DNA from 3 places in the Sinorhizobium sp. NFACC03 genome. Region 1 is predicted to be linked to each of the others. Evidence: riboswitches for the same ligand, from Rfam matches in the RefSeq annotation. Region 1 holds a riboswitch; each other region holds the start of a gene.
What was found. Region 1 has a riboswitch for cobalamin ahead of bluB (5,6-dimethylbenzimidazole synthase). Riboswitches for the same ligand answer to the same signal wherever they lie in the genome.

Region 1 (6,608 bases):
GGTTCCGCGCAGGCGGATGCGGCCGAGCAGTTGCACGATGTCCTGCGGCCGCATGGTCTCGGCGAAGTGAAAACGGCAGCGAAAGCTCGTCGGCGCCAGTGTCATGGCTTCGCTTTCAAAGGCCCGTCGTACCGCATCGGTAAAGCGCTCCGGCGCCTCCATGACGATATCGATCGCGAACTTGCGGCCTTGAATGTCGAGTCCCGCCTGCTGCTTCTCCAGTTCCTCGATGGCTGCGCGAACCCTGGCGACGGTCTGGCGGCGGACACCCGGGCGCTCGTTGAGTACGCGATCGACCGTCGCGGTGCTGAGACCGGCCTGAAAGGCGATGTCCTTGACCAGAAAGGGATGGGCCACCGCCGCTGCTCTCCTGATGGATTTTTGATGGATTCCTGCTCTATATCATGTTTTGCCGCCGCCTATAGTCGTGCCCATCAAGATGTTCCGGAGGAGGAAACGCGATGAAGACCGACAACAGGGCGAGGCAGCGGATCGAGCGCATCTGCCGAAGCGGCCTGCGATATCGAGGCGTTCCGGGCGGAGGTCGAGCGCCGGACCAGCCTGGCCGACTATCCCTATGCTTCGAGCTGCGACCAGAACGTGTTGATCTACAACAGCGACGAGCTGATTGCCGCCTGCGGCGATGCAGAAACGCGGCGGGCGGTGCTTGCCGAAATCTGTGAGGCGCTGGCGACCGGCCCGGGTGTGGCGGTGTTCAAGCGCGCCTTTGCCGATACCGCCGCGGTGGATGTCGCGAGCACCGTCTTCGACGAGATCATCGAGGAGCAGCATCGCAGCAACAGCGGCGGCGGCGACCACTTCGCCAAGCCTGGCGCCAATGATCGCATCTGGAACTCGCTGGAAAAGCACTGCCTGAAGGCGCCGGCGAATTTTGCCGCCTACTACGGCAATGCCATCATTGCGCTTGTCAGCGAAGCCTGGCTTGGGCCGAATTACCAGATGACGGCGCAGGTGAACCGCGTCAATCCGGGCGGCGCGGCACAATCGGCGCACCGGGACTACCATCTCGGCTTCCAGACCGCCGCGGTGATCGAGCGCTATCCAGCGCATGTCCACAAGCTCTCGCCGGTGCTGACGCTGCAGGGCGCGGTCGCCCACTGCGACATGCCGCTTGAAAGCGGGCCGACCCTGTTCCTGCCCTATAGCCAGACCTATGTGCCGGGTTATCTGGCGCTCAATCGGCCCGAGTTCCGAGCCTATTTCGACGAGCACCATGTCCAGCTCCCGCTCGAAAAGGGCGATGTCGTCTTCTTCAATCCGGCGCTCTTCCACGCGGCCGGCAACAACCGCTCCACCGACATCCGCCGCGTGGCGAACCTGCTGCAGGTGTCCTCGGCCTTTGGCCGGACAATGGAAACGGTCGATCGACTGACGATGAGCGCGACGCTCTATCCGGCGTTGAAGGTTTTGCTTGGCGGGGGCAAACTGACCAATGCAGAAGCGGCCAATGCCATCGCGTCCTGCGCCGAGGGCTATTCCTTCCCAACCAATCTCGACCGCGATCCGCCGCTTGGCGGGCTGGCGCCAAAGACCCAGGCGCAGTTGATGCGCGAGGCGCTTGCCGCGGGAGCAAGCGAGCAGGATTTTCGGGCCTCACTCGACGCGCAGGCGAAGCGCAAGCTGAGTTGGGTCAGTCTCACAATTGACAGGCTCCCGGCGCATTTCGCTCGGGAGCCGTAGCTGTTTCACATCATCATTTGCGAGGGAGGAACTCGATGAACGGACAGATGCAAGGCAAGGTCGCCATCGTCACCGGCGGCACGCAAGGGCTGGGCGCAACGATCGCCGGCCTATTCGCCGAACGCGGTGCGGCGGGCATCGTCATTTGTGGGCGCAATGCCGCCAAGGGGCGGGCGAAGGCCGAGCAAATCGGCAAGGCCAGCGCCGCGAAAGTGGTCTATGTCGAGGCCGATCTTGAAAAGGTGGACGACGCGCGCAAGGTCGTTGCCGCCTGCGATGCGGAATTCGGTCGGGTCGATGCGCTGGTCAATGCCGCCGCCATCACCGATCGCGGCACGATCCTGGACACGACACCGGAACTCTTCGACCGGATGTTCGCCATCAATGTGCGGGCGCCGTTCTTCCTGATGCAGGAGACGGTGAAGGTGATGCGGCGCGAGCGAACGGAAGGCACCATCGTCAATATCGGCTCGATGTCGGCAATGGCCGGGCAGCCCTTCATTGCGGCCTATTGCTCGTCGAAAGGCGCTCTGGAGACGCTGACCAAGAACACTGCCTATGCGCTTCTGCGCAACCGCATCCGCGTCAACGGCCTGAATATCGGCTGGATGGCTTCCGAAGGCGAGGACCGCATCCAGCGCGAATTTCACGGCGCTGCCGCGGATTGGCTCGAAAAGGCGGCCGCCAGCCAACCCTTCGGCAGGCTCGTCGATCCGGCCGAGGTGGCGCGAGCCTGCGCCTACCTGTCTTCGGCGGAATCCGGGCTGATGACCGGATCGGTGATCTGCTTCGACCAATCGGTCTGGGGCGGCTATGACGGTTCGCCCCATCCGGTGGCGCCGCTCTAGATCACGATGATTTTGGGTCGGATCGATCCAAAATCATAAACGTGATCGGTCCTTAGAAGTTAGAGCGGAATGCGGGCGGAAAACTGCGTGCACTTTTCCTCATCCCGCTCTGACGGGCGCTTGTCTTTCGCTAGTGGCTGTGCCCTTATGACGCCGTCAGGTGCCCGCGCAAGCGGGAGAATCGGGAATCCGGTGTCATTCCGGAACGTGCCCAACGCTGTGACGGGGACAGTCGCCTCTACAAGTGCCTTGAATTGATTCAAGGTTTTGCCACTGGATCTTAAATCGATCTGGGAAGGTGAGGCGACCGGTTGAACCGAAGTCAGAAGACCGGCCTGGCGAGATAGACCGAACCCCGCGCGGACGGCGGGAGGTTTTCGCATTGTTGGGGATCGAACGATGCTGACTGAACCGAAGGGCGGCCTTGCGGCTGCCGGTGCCTTCTCGCTGGATGAGCGGGAGGCTGTCTACCGCGCTATCGAAACACGCCGCGACGTGCGCGACGAATTCTTGGCAGAACCTCTTCCCGACGATCTGGTGAAACGCCTGCTTACGGCGGCGCACAGTGCACCGTCGGTTGGCTTCATGCAGCCCTGGAATTTCGTACTGGTGCGGGGGGCAGAAACGCGCGAGCGCGTCTGGCAGGCGTTTCGTCGCGCCAATGATGAGGCGGCGCTGATGTTCGAGGTAGAGCAGCAGACCAAATACCGCTCGCTGAAACTCGAAGGCATTCGCAAGGCACCGCTCAGCATTTGCGTCACCTGTGACCGCACGCGCGGCGGCGCCGTCGTTCTCGGCCGCACGCACAATCCGCAGATGGATGTCTATTCGACGGTTTGCGCCGTGCAAAACCTGTGGCTTGCGGCCCGCGCCGAAGGAGTTGGCGTCGGCTGGGTCAGCATCTTTCACGAGGCCGAGATCAAGGCGATCCTCGGCATTCCCGATCATATCGAGATCGTCGCCTGGCTCTGCCTCGGTTATGTCGATCGCCTTTACCAGCAGCCCGAACTGGCGGTGAAGGGATGGCGGCAACGCCTGCCGCTGGAAGAGCTGGTGTTTGAGGAAGGCTGGGGGAACTGCGGCGAGAGTTCCTAAAACCCGTCTCGCAAAAGTGCGCAGCGGTTTTGCGATAACGACGTGCGAAGTATCAAAAACTTAAAGTGCAATGAGCGAATCTAAAAGATCGCGACGCGCTTTAAGGCGGCGCCAGGATCAGTTCTGGACCGGTTGATAGGCCGGTCCCTTCGGGTGCTTCAGGTCGATCGAGGTTTCTTCCTGCGGCAGGAAGGTCGGGCCGACGACGCGCACCTTGCTCTTGGACGGGTCGTAGGGCCGCTCCTCGGCCGGCGCCTTGGCGGTCGTGGTGTCCGCCGGTTTCTTGGTTTCGATCACGACGATGGACGACTGATCGTCGCCGATCTTGGTGCCGGTCGTCTTCGGCGAGGTTGCGGCAGTCTGCGGTATCTGGCAGCCGCACATGCCAGGCTTGCTGATGCCGCGGGTGCGATAGGCAAACGCATTGGGCATTTCGGTATAGGGTAGCCCGGTCACGGCCGAGACCATCTGTTCGCTCTCTTCCGTGTTGATATCGTGGAAGTAGAGTTCCGTTTCGGCGCCAGGGCAGCGCGCCCGGCAGGCCTGTTCGTCACGCGGGAAGTCGGCCGGCGTCGCATCCGAGGAGATCGGGAAGAAGGCGCCGTCGCAGGTGCGCACGCACATGGTCCGCAACGTTCCGCGGTAATAGCCATCCTGCGGCGCATAACTGTCTTCGTTATGCCCGAGCATCGGCCCGTAGGCGTCCTCAGGTGGCAGGTCGGCAATGATGTTGCGGTGCGTTTCGGGCTCTTCGGGCTCGACGCTGGCGAACTCCTCGCTGTCGCTGTAGCAGCCGTTGATTTCAAGCGCGGCAAGGATGCGGCGGCGGCTGTCTTCGCTGCCGCCGGCGAAGATCTGCTCGCGCTCCGACTTCAGCATGCGCAGATTGTCTTCCATCTCGGCGATGAGGCTGTCGAGCTCCCCGCAGCTGTCGGGGTCGCCGCCATCGTAGGTGACGACGCTGCCGCCACCGCAGCCCGCGCGGCGGCGGTCGTTCTTCGCCCGGCGCAGCTCGATATTCTGTCGTGAGATGGCGCTGGCATAGTCCCGGGCATCCGCAGTGGTGGCGACCATGTCGGGCAGTTGCGCAAGCCGGGTATTCAGCCGGTCGCACACGGTCGATGCCAGCGAAGGATCGGCACCGACCAGGGCCAGCGGCACAAGCACCACAGCGACGTGTTTCAAGCGCGGGAACACGGGCGAAGTCTCTTCCTGATGCCGCATGATGCCGGCCTTCTGATATGGGCGGCTGCCAGCGGCAATTCCTGTTTCACCTCCATCATAGAGCTTGTCGGTGATCGTGCAACGACAAGCGGCGGTTTGCGTTAACGGCTCCGGCCGGCGATGGCATTCAAGCGGCGCGGGCGGTTTCGAGCGACATCGGGCGTTCGAGAACGGTGCCTTCGATGGCGGCAATGGCCTTCATGCGCTGAAGCAGGTCGTTAGTCACTTCCCAGGCGACGGCAACGGCGAAGACCGAGCCGATGCGATGGGGTTCGGCAATGCGCTCGCCCGGGCATCCCATGCGGCGGAACATGCGCTCCAGGAACACGTCGGTGACCGTGACGATGTGGCTGATGCCGGAGGCGAGACCGAGTTCGCCGACACCGCACATCAACTCGGCGGCGGCGATCGTCACCTGATTGGAGGCGCGGTCCTGCGAAATCTCGGGCTCGATGCAGAAGCGGCTCGATTCCCACACCGAGGCGCTGCGGATTTCCGGATTGTCGCCGAGCAGGATCGGGAAGGTATCGTCCAGCATGTTGGGGCCGAGCGTCGGCAGCAGCCTCAGCGAGCCACGCAGCCGGCCGTCGGGAGCGTAGGATAGCACGTAGAGCGGGTTCGCCGTGTCGTAGTTGTCGATTTCCCATGCGCCGTCCGTCTGAACGTCCCACTTCAGGAAGTCGTGGAAGACGCGCTTGCGCAGCCGGAACATGTCGTCGACGGCCTGCGGGTGCTGTGCTCGGGTCTTTCCGTTCAGGATCCTGATCATCTTTTTCTCCATCCTTGTCTTGGGATGGGCGGATGCTGTCAGGCTGGCGGCGGTCGCGTAACTGTCGGTAGTGACAGTTTAAATCAGCGATATTTCCCACTAGATTTCGAGGGGTTTTGGGAGGGCCTTGGCGCGAGCTGCGTCAAACGGTGGGGATCAGTGCATGGCGGACGGCTTGGGCGACGGCCTGCGTGTTGGAGACGACATTCAGCTTGCGCCTCGCATTGGTCATGAAGAAGCGCACGGTGCGTTCGGAAATGCCGAGGATAGTGGCGATTTCCCAATAGCTCTTGCCGGCGGCGGCCCAGGTCAAAACCTCGGTTTCGCGACCGGTGAGGCGCATGTCACGCGCCGAAAGGCCGCCGGCCATTGCGCCGTGTTCCAGCATGGCCGCATGGAAGAGATTCGCGGCGAGCTGGAAATCGCGCAGATGTTGGCGCCGATAGGCCGTCCATTCGTCGGCCGGCATGTTGACGTTGATTGCCAGCAGCGCCGTCCGACCTGCGGGTGATGGCAGCGGCAAGGCAACGCCCTCGGTGGAAATGCCGATTTCCTGCGCGGCCTGAAACAAAGGCTCGCATTCCGGGAACCGATGTCGCGCCATCGTCCATTCCACCGGGCGCACGCCGCCAAGCGCGAGCTTCAGGATCGGATCGATTCGGTGAAGGCCGCGCGAACGGTAGATCTCGGCGGCATAGGCGCCGAAGGTGTGATGCAGGCGGCAGATCTTGAGCTCGTCCGCATAGGGCTCGGCTTCGAGGTACAGGAGATGGGCAATGCGGAACGTGCGGCGCATCAGCGTAAAGAAATGAGCGGGCTCGACACAGCCCCCGCCTTCCAGGATTTCCAGCATGTCGAGGACAGCCTGCTGCTCAGTCATGCCACAACACCGAATCTCGTCCGAAGCCACAGCATGGTTAGAGGTTCACCTTTTGTCCAGCGCAAACTTACCCGTTTGGTGTGTGATGCCA
Region 2 (6,608 bases), on a different contig from region 1:
TAGCCGATGGCGATCTTGCCCAGTTGCCCGCTTGCGACCGCATCGAGGAAATCGCGGTGCCGGAGCGCCTCCACGTAACCGGCGCGCTGGATGCGCGCCTCGTCCAGATCCATCGAGCCGGACATGTCGACGGCCAGGATCAGTTCGACATCGACATCCGTCGACGCGGCGGTCGATGGGCTCGGGCCACCACTCAATGAGAGGATCAACGCCAACACGCTCAACATCGCTTCAACCAGTCATTGCGCGCGGTCAGATTAGAAGAATGTAACACAGGATTGGATTTCGGCGACTATTTGGGTGTAGCTGGCCTTCAACAAAGAGTGATTTGCCGGCGTTAGCCCAAAAGGACGTATGACTGGGGCCAGGGTCCGGAAGGGCGGAATGCTGAAACAGACGGAAAATGCCGAGCTATTTCAAACTGATGGCCTGCAGAAGGCGGCGTTCGGATACTTCCTCGATCACGCCGATCCGGCCACCGGATTGATCGCGGACACGTCGCTGCCGGTCGCGCCGTCGAGTATTGCGGCGACCGGTTTCGGCCTTTCCTGTTATCCCATCGGCGTCGAGCGCGGGTGGATTTCGCGCCGCGAGGCGATCGGGCGGGTGTTGACCACGCTGCGCTTCCTGGCCGAGAGCCCGCAGTCGCGCGACCAGCGGGCGAGCGGCTATCGCGGCTTCTACTATCACTTTCTCGATATGCGGACCGGCGAGCGCACCTGGCGCAGCGAACTCTCGACCGTCGACACGGCGCTGCTGATCGCCGGATGCCTGACCGCTTCCGCCTTTTTCTCCGGCGAGGACACGGGGGAATGCGAGATCCGCACGCTGGCCGAAAGGCTCTATGCGCGGGTCGACTGGCGCTGGGCGTTGAACCGGAGTGACACACTGACGATGGGCTGGCGCCCGCCCGGCCGGTTCCTGAAGCATCGCTGGCGGGGATACAGCGAGGCGCTGTTGCTCTATGTGCTGGCGCTCGGGGCGCCCGATCATGCGATCGAGCCGGAGCACTACACCGCCTTTACGGAGGGCTACGACTGGATCGCGGTTGATGGCGGGCCTCACCTCCATGCGGCGCCGCTGTTCATCCACCTGTTCCCGCAGGCCTGGCTTGACCTTCGCGGTCTCGGCGATCGGCCGACGCGCGAGAGGGGGACGGATTATTTCGAGAATACCCAGCGCGCCATTGCGTTGCAGCGCGACCATGCGCGGCGAAACTCGGGCCGTTTCGCCGGCTATGGCCAACATCTCTGGGGGCTCAGTGCCTGCCATGCGCCACGCGGCCGGCTGCGCCTCAAGGACGGACGCTGGCAGCGGCTCTTGGGCTACGTCAACCGCGGCGCACCCTTCGGTCCGGATGACGGCACGCTCGTGCCCTGGGCAGCGGCGGCCTGTCTGCCTTTCGATCCGGATGCGTCCCTATCGGCCCTCGGCCATGTCGCGGCCGGCTATCCCGGGCTTCTGAAGGAAGGGCGCTTTCCGGGCGGGTTCAATCCGAGCCTTGCTGGCGAGGGGCCTGCGGGTTGGATCGACGAGCGTGTCGTCGGCCTTGACCAGGGGCTCGTCGTGATGATGATCGAGAATTGGCGGAGCGGCTTCGTCTGGGAGCTGACACGCAGCCTGCCGGCGATCCGGCGCGGTCTTGAGCGCGCGGGATATGAGGGCGGCTGGCTGGCGACGGAGACGGCATGAATTCGAGAAATCACCAGCGGATGGCGCGGACGGTCGAGGGATATCCGCCGCAGGCGCTGGCAGTGGTCGAGCGGTTGCACGCGCAGTTCCCCGACGCCGGTGTCTCGCTCGGGCCGGCGGACAGTGCCTTCAGCGCACCAGCCGCCTTCTGGGCCGCTGGTGGGACCGGGATCGAGCAGAGCCTTGCCTATCAGGACTTTTTCGCAATCGGCATGACGGACCGGATTCGGGCGGCACATCTGATCGCCTTCTACAGCCGCCAGCTGAGTGTGGTTCTCGGCGCGCTCTATCTTGGCGCGGGTCTTCAGGCGCAGATCGCCGGGCTTCGCTTCGAAGAGTGGACCCGCCTTCACCAAGATCGGGAAGTTGCCGGCAAGCGTTATCATTTCCGCCTCGGTGTGGCGGAAGGGCCGCAGCATGCCGAAGGCATCAGCGCTTTCGAGCGCGGCTTCACGGCCCATCTGGCGCCGGTCATCGCGGTCCTGAAAAAGCGCACCGGGCTTTCTTCCGGGGCGCAGTGGCGGCTGGCAGCGGATTCCCTTGCCGGAGCGTTCCTGGAGATCGGTCGCGCGATCGGTGACGAGGCGCGCGGCATGGCCGAGGCGCTTGCGATCGTCAAGCGGCGGGGCTCGCGGTTGTTCTCGGAAGAGCTCTGCTACGAGGAGATCTCCGCGGTCGATCCGGCAAGCGGCGCGCAACTGTCGCGCCAATATCGGATCCGTTGCGGCTGTTGCCTCTACTTCCAAACGGAGGGTAGCAGCTTCTGCGATACCTGCGTCCTGCTGGAGCCGGACGATCGCCGCGCGCGGCTGGCCGCGCATCTCATGCAAAACGGCGGAGCCTGAACCCCGCCGTCGTTTGTTCAGGTGCCCATGGGGGGCGTGATCGGCCGGATCAGTTTGCTCTCGCGAAACGCTCGTTGATGAAGCCGGAGACGACGCCAAGCACGATCCAGAAGGCGAGCGTGGTGGCGAGTGCGGCAACCGCAAACTCGGCGCCGAGTACGGCCGGAACGTTGCTCGTAATATCGACCGGCTGCGGCGCGCCGTAGACATGGGGTGCTGCGATCAGCACCAGGCCTGCGACCTTGGAGACGATCTCCTCGCGCAGGACGACGAGATAGAGACCGACTGCGGAGAGGGCGACGGTTGCCAGCCACCAGGTCTGGCGGTCGCCGAGTTCGGCGGCCGGGAAACCCGGCAGTTCCGGCGGCAGGCCGATTGCCGGCAGCATGTGCACGGCGAGCCAGCCGCAGGCGCCCCAGAGCGCGCCGTTCCGGAGCGTGATCGGGTAACCGATCACCAGGCTGACGCCGGCCAGGAGCAGGCCGAAGCCGGAGCCGGTGACGAGGTTGGCAATGAGTGTGCCGGAGAACCGGCTCATACCGAACATGATGCCGCCTTCCTCGTGTTCGCCCTCATGCGCATAGGCTGGCGTGATCGGCGACAGGGCATCGAGCATGGCGGAAAGCGGTGAGACCGCCTTCAGCGACGAATGCTGGTCATGGCCCTCGGCGGCGGGTTGCGTCGTTCCAGGCTGTGCAGCGGGCTGTTCGGTTGCGGCCGGAGCCTCGCCTTCGAATTCCTCCGCATGCAGGATCAGCGGGGTTACCCGAAATTCCTGGGCGCCGGTCATGAAGACACCGGCAATCAGTCCAGCCACGATCGCGGCCAGAAGCGTTCTGACAATCATCTTGAAGTCCCTCGATAACGGCAAAAGCCACGCGCTGCGGCGTGGTTTGCAAGCCTTCCCGTTCTGCCATGCGGATGGCCGTTGCGCGCCGGACGAAACCGGCATGCACAAACACCGACATCCGGCACAGGCCGGATGCGTTCATGTCCGCAGACACTTCGATGCGGAACGTGAGTTACGTTCCGGAACATCGTCTTAGTGGCAGGGGAAGCCGTAGGAGTGGCGGGTGTCGTGCGCGGTGTCGTGCAGCACGGCCGAATTGGCAAGGCCGGCACCGAAGACGAGGAATGCGCCGATGAAAAGCGCGATGACGCCAGCGGTCAGACGATCGCTGAGGGAGAGCGGAATGCTCGAAACAGTAGACGTAGCCATGACAACCTCCGTGATGGCATCGGGAAATTCCCGGTGTGGGCCCTATGCCCGTATCGAGTGGCAGGTTTCCTGGCTCACGGCGCTGGGCGGGAAGCCCTGGATCAGCCTCGCCTTCCCAGATCGACCACCCTCTCGTGGTCTCTTCCAGTGGCTTCTTCCGGATCGCTCCGGAATGGCAGATCGACGTCGCTCTACAGTCGCGGGGTCGGCCGTGATGTGAATGCCCAGCATGGGTCCATCCGTCACGTTCCCGTTTACTCCCGAAACACGTTCGTGTCCCGGGAACCAATCGATCTCTGATGATTAGGATCGCACCCCTAATATGTCAATTGGACTTGCGCCGCCGCCCGGTCCATCCGCGACAAAATCGCGGATGATCATGCGTTTATAGGCCTCGACGATGCGGTCGCCCTCGGCGCGATCGACCGACACCGCAAGCCGCATGGTGCAATCGCCGAGATGCATGATCAGGAAAGCGGCACTGTCGATGGTTTCGCGCGGGGTTTCGGGCACAAGCCGGGCCCAGACATCGGCAAGCAGTTTTCCGCCGGCGCGGCTTTGCAGAAGATCGATCTCGCGCAGCGCCTTGTCGGCCTGCATTGCCGACCAGATGTCGCGCATGACGGGCTCGGCCAGGAACATGTCGTAGTAGATGTCGAACAGCACACAGAAGGCGTCGCGTAGTTCCGCGAGTGATGTGACCTTGGCAAGTTCGGCAGCGATGCACTCGTTGCACACGGCATTGTAGCGCTCGGCCAGCGTGCGCACGATCGCCGCCTTGTCAGGGAAGTACTGGTAGAGCGAGCCGATCGAAATTCCAGCCTTTTCAGCGACTTCGCTCATCCGCATGGCGTCGCTGCCCTTTTCCTGAATGAGCGCCGTCGCGCAGGCAAGGATTTGTTCGACGCGCTCGCGGCTGCGTTTCTGGCTGGGTGTCCGGCGCAGCGCAGTCTCGTCTTCGGCGGGGACCGCGGATGGGCTTGTTTCTGTAATCATGAGTGATGCTCACATTTTGGCTTGACTCTTAAAATACGAGGATTTATCACATTTGCAAATGTGAGAGATGCTCATGTTTGTTGATGAACCTTAGGAGGAAACGATGTCTCAGAAAGTCACACTGGTTTTGGGCGGTACCGGCAAGACGGGGCGGCGGGTGGCTGAGCGCCTTCAAGAGCGGGGTGTTGCGGTGCGCATCGGCGCCCGTTCGGCATCACCGTCCTTCGACTGGACGGACGAGGCGACCTGGGCGCCTGTGCTCGAAAATGTCGATCGCATCTATGTCTGCTACCAGCCCGATCTGGCGGTGCCGGGCTCTGTCGAGACCATCCGCAAGTTCTCAAACCTTGCCGTCGGCGCGGGCATCAGGCGGCTGGTGCTTCTGTCGGGGCGCGGCGAGGACGAGGCGGAAGCGGCCGAGCGCGCGCTGCAGGCCTCCGGCGCCGACTGGACGATCATTCGGGGGAGCTGGTTCTTCGAAAACTTCAACGAAGGCTTCCTGGCAGAGGGAGTTCTAAGCGGTTCGGTCTTCCTGCCCGTGGATACAGTCACCGAGCCTTTCGTCAGCTGCGACGACATCGCCGACGTCGCGGTTGAAGCGCTTCTCGACGATGATCATGTCGGCAAGGTCTATTCTCTGACCGGCCCGCGGCTGATGACCTTCGCTGAAGCCGTGACCGAGATCGCTGCCGCGGCCAAACGCCCGATCTCCTATCAGGCCGTGCCGGTTGCCGACTTCGCCGCGCAATTGCAGGCTGACGGCGTGCCTGATGACTATGTCGAACTCATCCGCTATCTCTTCACCTCGGTGCTCGACGGGCGCAATTCGAGTGTGACGTCTGACGTCGAGCGCGTGCTTGGGCGGCGGCCGCGCGACTTTGCAACCTACGCCCGCGAGACCGCAGCAACTGGTGTCTGGAGTATTGCCGCATGATCCCGCTGATCCCCGCTCTGGCGTTTGCCGCCGCGATCGGTTCCGGCCTGATGGCCGGGCTGTTCTTCATCTTTTCGGTCTGCATCATGCAAGCCTTGTCGCGGCTGCCGCCGGAGCAGGGGATCGCCGCGATGAACGCCATCAATGTCGTCATCCAGAACCCGATCTTCCTCAGCGCCTTCATGGGCACGGCGCTGCTCGGCCTGGCGCTGATCGTCGTCGCGTTCATTTCGGGTGGCGAGGGCCGATGGCTGCTGGCCGCGGGCGGCCTGGCCTATGTCGTCGGCGTGCTTCTGGTGACGATCGTCTTCAACGTGCCGATGAACGACGCACTTGGGGCCGCTGCACCCGGGCAAGCTGCAATCGACCTCTGGCGTGAGCGCTATCTCACCGACTGGGTCTGGTGGAACCACGTTCGCACCTTCGCATCGATCGGTTCGCTGGCGCTCTTCATCCTCGGTTTCGCCCGCACTTGACAAAAAGCGCCGGCAAGGCCGTCATTCCTTGCCGGTGCACCCTTCTGAGGTCTCGTCACCTCGGGCGGTCAGCGCTTGGGGATGCGCGCGTCGTACTGCTCTTCAAGCTCAGCAAACTTGCTCCAGAAGGCTGCAGGCTGCTCTCCTTCCAAAAGGTCGCGCAACAGGTCGAGATGCACGTGCCAGCCGGCGGAGAAGCTCGTCATGATACCGCGGTTGGCGATCCGGGTATGGGTGACGATCAGCAGCACCTTGTCGCCGCGCGGGCTGAGTTCGAAGCGGACCTCGGAGGGCGTATCCGTGCCTTCGTCCCAGCTATAGGCGAGCAGGCGCGGTGGCTCCCAGGCGAGCACATGCCCGTGCTTGCGAACCTCGCCGGCGTGATCGGCGTATTTTTTCGGCGGTCGATCATCCTCTGTCGTCAGTTCCGAATGGCGGAAGACGTG
Region 3 (6,608 bases), on a different contig from region 1:
GCGCACCATTGCACATGGCGGCTGGCGTAGACGGGAGCCGGACGCTCGTAGCGCGGCGGCTGGGCGATTGCCCCGCCGATGATCACGCCGGTGCCGAAGGCGGCCATCGGGTACCACCAACCGTTATAGTAACGGTATCCCGGACGGCGGTAGTTATAACCGCGGTAGCCATTGTAGTAGTAATAGTTGCCGCGGCGTTCATACCCCGGCCTGCGATACTGAACGTTCGTCGCCTCGTTCTGCCGCTCGACGCGAGGCGGCGTCGGCATGAACGCCTGCGACGGGGCCGCGGACGTCATCAGAACTGCCGCGGCAATAATCGCAGAAAACCACCGGCTCTTCCCGGTCTTCAGCAAAGTCTTCATCAAAACCTCCATAACCGAATCCACGCTCCGCAGGGTGCCAAAAAATCGGGCGACTACGGGAACTTCAGCCTCTGCGTGATTTCACCCGGTTCGCTGCAAAACCGGGGATGACCCTCAGCCGGGAAAACCGAAACCAGCCAGCAACGCATAAGTCACCGGGTTTGTTCCATCTTCAGACATCGCGGCTGCTGCGGATCAATAGCTGCAGATCGGCAGCAGTGACGGCTTCGGCGCATTCGTTCATCCGCCTGTCGGCGTCGAAGGCATCACGCGACACACCAATATTATGCAAGGCATTGCTCATATACAGCCGGAGGTCGGTATACTTTCGCGCGCCGCTCCAGCACAGTCCGCCTCGGGGGCTGGGATTTACGATACATTAACGATACTGTCGGCAATCTCAGAGAATGGCAAAGCGGTATATCTCCACCACAGGGATGATTCTGCGCCTCGCGACCTTTCTAGGTCTGGCTTTCGCGGCGGCGATCGCACGCGCCGGTGAACTGGAACCCTGGAAGACCAAGTCCAACGCCATCATCGTCGATGCCTATGAGATGAACAGCATCGACTGGGAAACGATGCTTGCGGACAAGCGCATCTCCGGCTTCATCGCCAAGGCCTCCGATGGCCTGCCCGAGAGCTTCTCCTGCACCGGCGACCACAACGGCGACACCTTCAACCACTGCAAGACCATGTGGCGCAAATACGCCGTCAGCCGTGAGCTCTACCAGACCCGGCGCATGATCGCCCGCACACACGGGCTGCTGTGGGGTGCCTACCATCTCGCCCGTCCCGGCAATCCCGTCGACCAGGCGAACCATTTCCTCGACTACGCCGAGCCGCGCGACGACGAGTTGATGGTCCTCGATCTCGAGGGCATCGATGCGGAGAAATACATGTCGCTAGAGGATGCCGCGATTTTCGCCGGCCACGTCAAGACCCGCACCGGACGTTATCCGATCCTCTATACCAACCACATCACGGCCAAATATATCGCCGCGCACCGCGCCAAGCACCGGCTGCTGTCGCGCCTGCCGCTCTGGTACGCGCGCTACAAGCCGGATATCCGCCAGGTCTTCCCGATGGGCAATTGGGAAAGCTATGCGTTGTGGCAGTTCTCGTCCGGCATCAATTGCGGCAAACGGCGTTGCCCCTACCGCGTGCCAGGGACGCTCGACGATATCGACGTGAATGTCGCTGCAAAGTCGCCGCTGGCGCTGAAAGCGATTTGGGCGCAGGGTGCCTTGCTGCCTGAAAAGCCATTGCCGCTCACCCTCGTTGCTCAAGCCGAGCAGGGGACGGGCATGCACGCGGTCGCACGGGCCTCCGCAACGCTTGGCGAGCCGCTGCTCGTCAGCCGTGCCGGTGCCACGAGCGGCGCCGGCAGCGGCGTCGACAGGCTGGTGACGGGCTCGATCGACTTCGCTCGCCACGAGCGCGCCCTACAGGTGGCGGTCGCCGCCGATGACGCGGCACAGGGCGGTTGTATCGGCGCGGTTGCCAATGCCGACAATCTACGGCGCGTTGCAATCAAGCCTGCGCCCTGCAACACGCCCTGATCCTTCAGGCTTCGATCTGGACATCTCCCAGCGGCCGCGAGCAACAGGCGAGGATGTAACCCTCGTCGATCTCGTCATCGAGAATACCGCCATTGTGGTTCATCTCGACCTCGCCCGCGACCTTCATCACCCGGCAGGTGCCGCAGATACCGCCCTCGCAGGCAGCGCCGATCCTCACACCGTTGGCGCGTGCCGTCTGCAGGATCGTTTGGCCGGGTTTCGCCTCGACCTCCTTGCCGCTCATGGTGAAGGCGACCTTGGCCGCCTGAACCTCACCATCATCGCCGGCACCGGCGCGCACGGCGATCTCTTCCGCGGCAGGTGCTGCCGCCGGCTGGAAGCTCTCCTCGTGATAGCGGGCCATGTCGAAGCCGGCTGCCTTCAGCATCTCGCGCACACCGCGCATGAACGGTTCCGGACCGCAGCAGAACACCGTGCGCTCCTGGAAGTCGGGAGCGAGCAACGGTAGCTTGGCACCGTCGATGCGGCCGCGCAGGCCGTGCCAGCCGTGACGCGCCTCGTGCCCTTCGACGATGAAGCCGAGGTTCAGTCCGGACATCTGTGTCGCCAGAACCTCGAGCTCCGAGCGAAACAGAAGGTCGTCCGGCCGGCGCGCGCAGGAGATGAAGGTGACATCGGTCTCCGGCACGCAGTCGGCCATCCAGCGTGTCATCGACATCATCGGGGTGATGCCGGAGCCGGCGGAGATAAACAGGTACTTTTCGCCGGGATGACGGACGAAGCTGAAATCGCCGAGCGGGCCAAAAGCCCGGAGCTTCATGCCCGGCTTCAGGTGATCGAACATCCAGCGGGTGCCGATGCTGTCGGCCTGCGCCTTGACCGTCACGGCGATCGAAAGCGGGCGAGACGGTGTCGACGACAGGGTGTAGGTGCGCATGACCGGATCGTCGGCGACCGGCAATTCGAGGGTGACGAACTGCCCGGGCAGATAACGAAACCAGGCGGGCTTCTCCGCACGGAAGGTGAAGGTCATGACATCGGCGGTCTCGACGACGGCCGATGTGCATTCGAGCATCTGCTGCCGATCGATCCAGACATGCAGTTCGTCGAAATGATGGAAGGAGGACGCCATCTGCATATCAGGCGACCTTTGAGAGCGGAGCCGCATCGCCCTGCAGGCGCTGCTCCATGAACTTGCAGTACCATTCGACGAACTGCATCACGCCGCCCTCGTGCTCCGGCGAATACGGACCGGGCTCATAGGCCGGCGAGCGGATGCCGAAGGCATTTTCCTCGACGATCTGGCGATCCTGGTCGTTGGTCTCGGTCCAGACATGAGTCAGATCCTCGAGCGTGTAGTCGACACCTTCGACCGCGTCCTTGTGGACCAGCCACTTCGTTGTCACCTGCGTGAGTTCCGGCCCGAGCGGCAACACGCGGAAGGTGATGGCGTGATCCGAAAGCACGTGGTTCCAGGTCGTCGGGTAGTGGAACATCAGGAGCGTGCCGATCTGCTTCTGCCTGACATCGGCCGACAGCGCCCTTTTTACGGCGGGCGCACCCGACATGGTGTAGCTTTCGGCATTATCGACCAGCGGCATGCGCGCGGCGCGGAACTGGCCGGTCGGCGACATCCGGAACTCGCTCGGCAGGCCCTCGGCCTCGCACTTCGCCCAATGGGCGGCAATCACCGGATCGTCCTTGGCGCCCTGCACCCCGGTCGCGGTCGGCGCTTCCGGATAGGTCCGGCAGAGTTCGGGGTGATTGGCGGCGCAGTGGTAGCACTCGCGGTTGTTCTCCCAGACGAGCTTCCAGTTGCCCTTTTCGATGATGGTGCTTTCGAAGGCGACCTTGGTCTCTCCCAGCCGGTGCGGCGCGAGGTAGGGGAATGCCAGCTCGCGGAAGGCGGCGAAATCCGCCGGCGTCTCCGACAGGTTGATGAAGATGTAGCCGCCGACCGTTTCGCAATGGATCTGCTTCAGGCTGTGGGCTGCCTTGTCGAAGTCTTCACCCATCTGGCGTGCGAAGAGCAGCGAGCCGTCGAGCTCGTAGGTCCATTGATGATAGGGACAGACGAGCTTTGCCGAAGAGCCCTTGTGCTGCGTGCAGACGCGGGAGCCGCGGTGGCGGCAGGAGTTGTGGAGCGCGCGGATCGTGCCCTGGCGATCGCGGGTGATGACGACCGGATAGTCGCCGACCTGGACGGTGAAATAGTTGCCGGCCCGCGGGATTTCGCAATCGTGGCCGATGAACAGCCAATCCCGATACCAGATGTTTTCCAGGTCCTGCCGGTAATAGTCGGGGTCGATGTAGAAGGCCCGATCGAGGCTGTAGCCGTCACGCCGGCCCTTCAGCTTGCGAAGCATATCGGTCTTGGTATCCATGTCCTGTCCTCATGCGCCATGTTTCGGAGAGGCAGGACAGGAACCCGCATGGGCGCACGCCCATGCGTTTTAGGCTCCGATCCGGCTGCCCGCCGCAACCCGTTACGGTTATGTCTGTCAAGGCTGGTTTCCGGGCTCAGGAGCCGTCCTTCGAAGGACCAGCCCGGCGCCTTCCCGGACGGAAAACCGTCCAGTGGCCTTTTGCCGAGGCTTTCGCTCCACCACCGTTGCGGGGGCAGCGCCGGGATTTGACCGGCTTCCCAATTATCCGCCTTCCCCTTTGGAAGACGACACCTTGAGTAAGGATATGTAAGCGCGGAAGGCGCCTCGGCAGGCGCCGGATAGCGACATTCAATTCCAGAATGACGACACGATCGAAACCGCCTTTTGGAAACGGATGCGAGAATTTTTCACTTTATAAACATATAGATAGATCAAAAATTGGGCAGATGCCGTCTTTTGTGACTGACATGACGCAGACACAGGAAGGCTTCGCCCGTTTGCGACATTCCCATGAATGTGCAGGGGCATCTTCCGCGAACGAAAGGAAATCCTTCATTAACCATAAGCCACTAGGCTTGCCGGCGGACGAAGATGTCCGGCAGGCAGATGGCACACTGACGATCATGGCAAAGTTCAGATATTACGACGCTGCGGCCGAGAAGCCGCCGGCGGTCATGCCGAAGACGGCCGTTCATACCGAGTTTCTGCGCACCGGCAGGATCAACCGCCGGCAATGGCTGCCGAGCGAGCGACGGTATCTGAGCTACGAAGAAGTCGCGGACAGGACCGGCAAGAAGCTCGCGACCGCCGGTGACACGACGCACAAGCGGATCAACGGCTTTCATGCCTCGATCCAGTTTCCCAAGCTGATTTTTCACCGCACGCTCGTCGGCAAGCCGCATCTCGGCTATTGCCATGTGACGGCGGCGCGGACGGCGGTCACGCCTTCCAAGGACATCACCTGGTCGTTCTACTTCGCCAATTTCTTCAGCGACCTTGGTGATGAGACACATTTCTTCGACCGTATCCAGAGCGGCTATTCCCGCATGTATTTCGCGGTCGCGATCGAGCCGAACGCCGAAGACGGACAGATGGTCATCAACCGCAACGTCCGCGACAACGGGCTCCTCTTCCGCACGGACGACCCCAAGGTTGCTCTCAAGAACGTGCTGATGCTGGGTGCCCGGGACTCCGCGCTGCGCCGCATTATCCGCAGTCTCTGAGGCAGCAACCGAACGCCCCCAAAAAAATCGTTCTGTTTTCCCGGCACGTCCGTTAAGGAAGCGTCGGAAAGGAAACGGCATGGCAGAGATCATCGACACAGGCAGGGAACCGGACCGCGCGATCGAACGCGCCTGCGCCGTTCTTGCCGAAGGCGAACCGGTCGCGATTCCCACCGAAACCGTCTATGGCCTTGCCGCCGACGCCACCAATCCCGATGCGATCAGCCGCATCTACGAGATGAAGGGCCGGCCGCGCTTCAATCCGCTGATCTCGCATGTCTCCGACATGGCGATGGCCGAGGCCCATGTGCGCTTCGACCCGATTTCCCGACGCCTGGCGGAAACCTTCTGGCCCGGACCCCTGACGCTGATCTTGCCGCAGCGGCCCGATAGCAGCGTGCATGCGCTGGCCTCGGCCGGCCTCGACACGCTTGGCATCCGCATGCCCGACGGCTTTTCGCGCCGGGTGATCGCCCGCTTCGGGCGGCCGCTCGCAGCGCCCAGCGCCAACACCTCGGGCAAGATCAGCCCGACCAGTGCGGTCCATGTCGATGCGGATCTCGGCGAAAAGCTGAAACTGATCCTCGACGCAGGCCCGGCCGAAATCGGCTTGGAGTCCACGATCATCAAGGTCGATGGCGACGAGATCCGGCTGCTCCGCCCCGGCGGCCTCGATGCCGCAGAAATCGAGCGCCTGCTCGATCGTCCGGTGATCCGACCGGAAACGGCGGGAGCAACGATCGAGGCGCCGGGCATGCTGGCCTCCCACTACGCGCCCGGCGCGGCCGTCAGGCTCGATGTTGCCGATGTGCGTGCGGGCGAGGCCTTGATCCGCTACGGCGGCGGCCGGATCGCCGGCGAGGAACAGGCGGCCATCGTTCTCGATCTCAGCCCGACCGGAAATCTTCACGAAGCGGCAGCCAATCTCTTCGACTACATGAAGCGGGCCGACGCCAGCGGCGCTGCGACGATCGCCTTCGGGCCGATCCCGTCGGAAGGATTGGGAGAAGCGATCATCGACCGGCTGCAGCGTGCGGCGGCGCCGCGAGGGTGAGATCGCGTGCGGCTTCTCCTCCGCACCCCGCCCTCACCGGACGGCCGCGATTGCGGTTA

Region 2: linked by a shared signal. The riboswitch ahead of BLU35_RS21305 (CbtB domain-containing protein) and the one ahead of bluB (5,6-dimethylbenzimidazole synthase) in region 1 are both predicted to bind cobalamin.
Region 3: linked by a shared signal. The riboswitch ahead of BLU35_RS02395 (aromatic ring-hydroxylating oxygenase subunit alpha) and the one ahead of bluB (5,6-dimethylbenzimidazole synthase) in region 1 are both predicted to bind cobalamin.

What each region holds. Positions count from the first base shown of each region.
Region 1 is NZ_FMXF01000005.1:121,305-127,912, forward strand. Features, by position in the region: gene BLU35_RS10290 (LacI family DNA-binding transcriptional regulator) at 1-357, opposite strand, end outside; partial or broken gene BLU35_RS10295 (phytanoyl-CoA dioxygenase family protein) at 462-1,701, shown strand; gene BLU35_RS10300 (SDR family oxidoreductase) at 1,737-2,549, shown strand; cobalamin riboswitch at 2,691-2,902, shown strand; gene bluB (5,6-dimethylbenzimidazole synthase) at 2,949-3,644, shown strand; gene BLU35_RS10310 (DUF2865 domain-containing protein) at 3,762-4,868, opposite strand; gene BLU35_RS10315 (acyl-homoserine-lactone synthase) at 4,996-5,637, opposite strand; gene BLU35_RS10320 (helix-turn-helix transcriptional regulator) at 5,780-6,517, opposite strand.
Region 2 is NZ_FMXF01000018.1:15,422-22,029, forward strand. Features, by position in the region: gene BLU35_RS21285 (DUF1194 domain-containing protein) at 1-227, opposite strand, end outside; gene BLU35_RS21290 (glucoamylase family protein) at 385-1,692, shown strand; gene BLU35_RS21295 (ferric iron reductase) at 1,689-2,537, shown strand; gene BLU35_RS21300 (CbtA family protein) at 2,587-3,384, opposite strand; gene BLU35_RS21305 (CbtB domain-containing protein) at 3,580-3,756, opposite strand; cobalamin riboswitch at 3,799-4,061, opposite strand; gene BLU35_RS21310 (TetR/AcrR family transcriptional regulator) at 4,060-4,752, opposite strand; gene BLU35_RS21315 (NAD(P)H-binding protein) at 4,856-5,686, shown strand; gene BLU35_RS21320 (anthrone oxygenase family protein) at 5,683-6,162, shown strand; gene BLU35_RS21325 (SRPBCC family protein) at 6,231-6,608, opposite strand, start outside.
Region 3 is NZ_FMXF01000001.1:495,640-502,247, reverse strand. Features, by position in the region: gene BLU35_RS02410 (BA14K family protein) at 1-365, opposite strand, end outside; gene BLU35_RS36010 (hypothetical protein) at 538-669, opposite strand; partial or broken gene BLU35_RS02405 (glycoside hydrolase family 25 protein) at 773-1,783, shown strand; gene BLU35_RS02400 (FAD-binding oxidoreductase) at 1,929-3,023, opposite strand; gene BLU35_RS02395 (aromatic ring-hydroxylating oxygenase subunit alpha) at 3,025-4,269, opposite strand; cobalamin riboswitch at 4,374-4,582, opposite strand; gene BLU35_RS02390 (DUF6656 family protein) at 4,896-5,495, shown strand; gene BLU35_RS02385 (L-threonylcarbamoyladenylate synthase) at 5,575-6,549, shown strand.